Regions from separate parts of the Paraburkholderia sp. J41 genome, predicted to be linked through region 1. Evidence: riboswitches for the same ligand, from Rfam matches in the RefSeq annotation. Region 1 holds a riboswitch; the other holds the start of a gene.
What was found. A riboswitch is a leader RNA that binds a small molecule or an ion and turns the genes downstream of it on or off. The one in region 1 is predicted to bind fluoride.

Region 2: it holds a riboswitch for fluoride, as region 1 does, so the genes downstream of both, U5805_RS01830 (DUF190 domain-containing protein) here and U5805_RS22895 (DUF190 domain-containing protein) in region 1, are expected to answer to the same signal.

The regions. Positions count from the first base shown of each region.
Region 1 is NZ_CAJMZE010000025.1:55,140-57,338, forward strand. It holds gene U5805_RS22890 (MutS-related protein) at 1-815, shown strand, start outside; fluoride riboswitch at 919-991, shown strand; gene U5805_RS22895 (DUF190 domain-containing protein) at 1,186-1,515, shown strand; gene ppa (inorganic diphosphatase) at 1,515-2,051, shown strand; gene eno (phosphopyruvate hydratase) at 2,141-2,199, shown strand, end outside.
Region 2 is NZ_CAJMZE010000001.1:415,293-417,491, reverse strand. It holds gene U5805_RS01840 (LysE family translocator) at 1-376, shown strand, start outside; gene U5805_RS01835 (cupin domain-containing protein) at 379-783, shown strand; gene U5805_RS01830 (DUF190 domain-containing protein) at 804-1,127, opposite strand; fluoride riboswitch at 1,480-1,551, opposite strand; gene U5805_RS01825 (SMP-30/gluconolactonase/LRE family protein) at 1,867-2,199, shown strand, end outside.

The DNA of each region.
Region 1 (2,199 bases):
CCGATCACATCAAGAGTTTTTTTTTCATGCTGCGGGCGGAGCTTGGTTTTTATACGGGATGTCTGAATATGCGCGACGCGCTTCAGCGCCGTGGCATGTCGGTGTGCTTTCCTTTGCCGAGCCCCGTTGGCGAACGGAAGTGCCGATATCGGCAACTTTACGACGTCAGTCTTGCGTTGCGGCTGGAGCAGCCGCCGGTGTCAAACGATGCGGATGCGAACGGCAGCGATCTTATCGTGGTGACAGGCGCGAACCAGGGAGGGAAGTCGACGTTCCTGCGCAGTATCGGCATTGCCCAGATAATGCTTCAGGCCGGCATCTTCGTCGGCGCCACCGAATTTGAGGCTAACGTCGCGAAGGCCATCTTCACGCATTACAAGCGCGAGGAAGACGCGAGTATGCAAGGCGGAAAGTTCGACGAGGAACTCCGGCGCATGAGTGAGATAGTCGATCATATGGTCGAGAACGGACTGTTCCTCTCGAACGAATCGTTTGCGTCGACTAATGAGCGTGAAGGGTCTCAGGTCGGGCGGCAGATCGTGGATGCTTTGCTAGACCGCCACGTCAAGGTGGTGCTTGTGACGCACCTCTTTACGCTTGCCAGGGCGCTCCATGAAGAGGATCGCCGCGCAAAATTTTTCTTGCGCGCGCAGCGGCAGGACGACGGAACCCGAACGTTCAGACTTCTGGAGGGGGAGCCGTTGCAGACCAGTTTCGGCGAGGATTTGTACAGACAGATTTTCACCGATTCGCGGTTCGCAGAGAATTCCGGGTCTTTGGAAAATCATGAACTGCCTCAAGTCGATGGGGCATGAGGTTGCTAGACGGGCAAAGCGACGCCGCGCTCATCAGGTGCAAGCTCGCACGTTTCGTAAGTGACTGCGCTTGCGGTGGCGAGTGGGAATCGCACGTGCTACACTGAAAACAGGAGATGGCATTCCTCCTTGTTCAAACCGCCGGCATTTGCCCGGCTAATGATGCCTACGGTTCCTGGGTTCAGGAGGTCGTAGGCATTCTCAAGGCATCCTCGGCATCCTGCCACCCAGATTTGATCAATCTACGAATCTGGTTTTTCATGCGACTAGGTCTTTTTCAACACCGTGGCGGGTGTGGCGCAGTTGCGCGCCTGCATTATCCGTCGAGGTTTGCCCACAGGGCGGTTTGCTCCGCAAAACGGAGGCCCCAATGAAGGGAAGCCAACTTACGCTCTATGCGGCAAATCAGAGTCATCGCGTCGAGCACATGACCGTGGTCGACTGGCTGATTGAGGAAGCCGGGCGAGCCGGTATTGTGGGTGCGACGGTTGTCGAGATATCGGAAGGCGTGGATGCGAGGGGCAAGCTTCACGCCGCGCGCTTTTTCGAATTGGCCGACCAGCCCGTCGCGGTGACGTTGATTGCCGATGACGCAAAAATCGACGCACTGCTTGGGCGGTTGCAACCAGGAGGCGTTCGTCTGTTTTATACGCGCGCACCTATCGAATTCGACACGCTTGGAACACTGGGAGAAGCCTGATGGATTTCAACGCAATTCCCGTCGGCGACGATGTCCCGCTGGAAGTCAACGCCATCATCGAAATTCCGGCGCAGAGCGAGCCGGTGAAATATGAGGCGGATAAACAGCTTGGGCTTCTGCGCGTCGACCGCATTATGAGCGCCGGAATGCGCTATCCCGCGAACTACGGATTCATTCCCGGAACGCTCGCACGGGACGGCGACCCGCTGGACATTATCGTGATCGCGCCGTTTCCGCTGGAACGGCTATCGTTGATCGCCTGTCGCCCGGTTGGACTGATGAACATGACCGACCAGGCCGGCCCTGACGAAAAAATCATTGCCGTGCCGGTCGACGGCGTGTGTCCCTCCACGCGCGGCGTGACCGAACTCGAGCATGTGGGAGATTACACACTCAACCAGATCCAGTTTTTCTTCGAAAATTACAAGAAGCTCGAACCCGGAAAATGGGTGCGTTTCGAAGGATGGGCCGATATCGATGCGGCCTATCAAGCGATTCGCAATGCGGCTTCGGCGTTTCGTGAGACACATGTCTGAATACGCATGTCCTGAGTCGCCGGTGGCCAGCCTTCTTGCTGCATGACGCTGGCCATCGCCGACCAATGACGAAGATAACGGGAGTTGCGATGAGTCGTGCAGTCATAGACCGGGTGTGCGCAGACGAAATCCTGGATTCGCGAGGCAA
Region 2 (2,199 bases), on a different contig from region 1:
GCTCGGCTCCGCGTATTTGCTGTGGCTCGCGTGGCGCATCGCGCGCAGCGGGCCGCCCCATGCCGGCGCGTCCAGCGGCGGCCCGGCGCAGCCCGTCACGCTGGCGAATGGTTTTCTGCTGCTCTGGCTGAACCCTAAAAGCTGGGCGATGACGATGGGCGCGGCCGCCTCGTTCGCGTCGCTCGCGCCCAGTCCCGCGCGACTCGCCCTGCTGCTCGGCGCGGCCTTCGGCGTGGCCGCGTGCGTCTCGCTCGCGCTGTGGTGCGCGCTGGGCGTGGTGCTTGCCCGGCTCTTTCGCACGCCGCGCCACTGGCGCATGCTCAATCTCGCGATGGGCTTGCTGCTCGCCGTTTCCGTCATTCCCACCTGGAAATAATCATGGCTCTCACGCCGCTTGCCGCGCCGTTCGCGGAATCGTTCGACCTCGAAGCCGCGTTCGCCGATATCACGCAATACTGGTCGCCCAAGGTCGTCGCGCAAGTCAACGATCAATACGTGAAAGTCGCGAAAGTGCGCGGCCAGCTCGTCTGGCACGACCATGCTCAGGAGGACGAACTATTCTTCGTCGTGCGCGGGCATCTGAAGATCGAATACGAAGGCGGACGCGTCGTCGAGCTGCCCGCCGGGTCGATCCACGTCGTGCCGCGCGGCACGCAGCACAACCCCGTTGCCGATGACGAATGCTGGATCGTGCTGATCGAGCCGGTGCGGACGAAGCACACAGGCGACGTCGATTCGCCGCTCACGCGCACGATCGACGAACAACTGCGCCGTTCGAACTGAGCCGCACCGGCTCGCTCGAATCAACCCGCCGCGCGCCCGACGCGCCCGAATTCGACCGGCACCTTCACATAGGCGAGGTCGATGTCCTCTTGTGCCAGCGCCTCCATCAAGCGCTGGCACGCGGCCTCGTCGACGGAAATCGTGACCGCGATCGGTTGATCGGCCATTTCGAAAAAATGCGCGGAATGAAAGCGGCCCGCATGGTCGAATCCTTCCGCGCCGTTCATCAGCGTGCCGCCCACGGCGCCGTGGCGTTCCGCGAACTTCAGCAGCCAGTCGCAGACCGGCATGTGCTCGTGACGACGGCTTTGCTCGGTGAAAAACGTCAACTGATAGCCCTGCATGGGAAGCTCCTTTTAGACGTGTCGAAACCATGGCCGGAAAACCGGCACGCGCTCGCGCAGCCGATGACGGCGAGGGGGCCGATATCGGCACTGAATAATCCGGTCGCCATGAGTGTCGTGACGACCGGCATGTTCGTGGCCCTGAAAACCCCGCGCCGAAGCCACTGCCCGCCAGCGGCGAGCGCCGTGACAAGACTGGCGGCGAGCCGCCATGCCCCGAAATACGGCGGCAGATCGAATGGTTCCAGACGGCGAAATCGGTGCATGGTCAGGTGCAGAAAAATTTCGGGCTGACCGGCGAAGAACTGCGAATGAGAGCTGAGACAAGCGCCCACAGCTCCGACGACGGTCAGTAACTGTAGGCGTCATTAACCGCGAACGAACGCGCGGTGGTTAATGGAGGAACGCCATCTCCAGCAATCTGACTATACACGAATCCCGCACGCTTACGAACGGCCATAGACTCGAACGCATGCCGGCGAAAACGCGGCACTGCGCATGCGCAGGGTTCGCGCACCGGCCGCGAGCGCTCAGTCATGTTGCATCGTTCGACACGCGCGCACGCGAATGACTGCCGAGCTTGCCGTCCCGGAGAAGTCGATTCGGGTTTTCTGCGTACACTCCCTGAGCGTGCGAAAAGCAAGAAATACCGCTGCAAACAAGGCGTTTTTTCAATGTCGATCGTCTTATGCGCCGTGCGTGAAAACACTCGCGGCGCGCCTTCAAGGACCTATTTCGCATGAGTACGAAACGGATTCGCGCGGCCTTGCTGGGCCTCTTCGTCGCCGCGCTGGCAGCCGCCGCGCACGCGCAATACACGACCGACTGGCTCGCCAACACCCACGGCACGCTAGCGTCGCACGTGGGCAACGGCGCGCGCTCCATGTGGGTCGCGCCCGAAGGTGTCATCTATACGTCATCTCGCTGGGACGAAAACGCGGGCGGCGTGGCCATGTACCAAAACGGTGCGCTGCTCGGCACCCTCGGCGCGCACGACGAGTTCCAGGGCGGCGCGATAACGGGCAACGCCACGTCGATTTTCGTTGCGCTCGGCTATAACCGCACCTTCGGC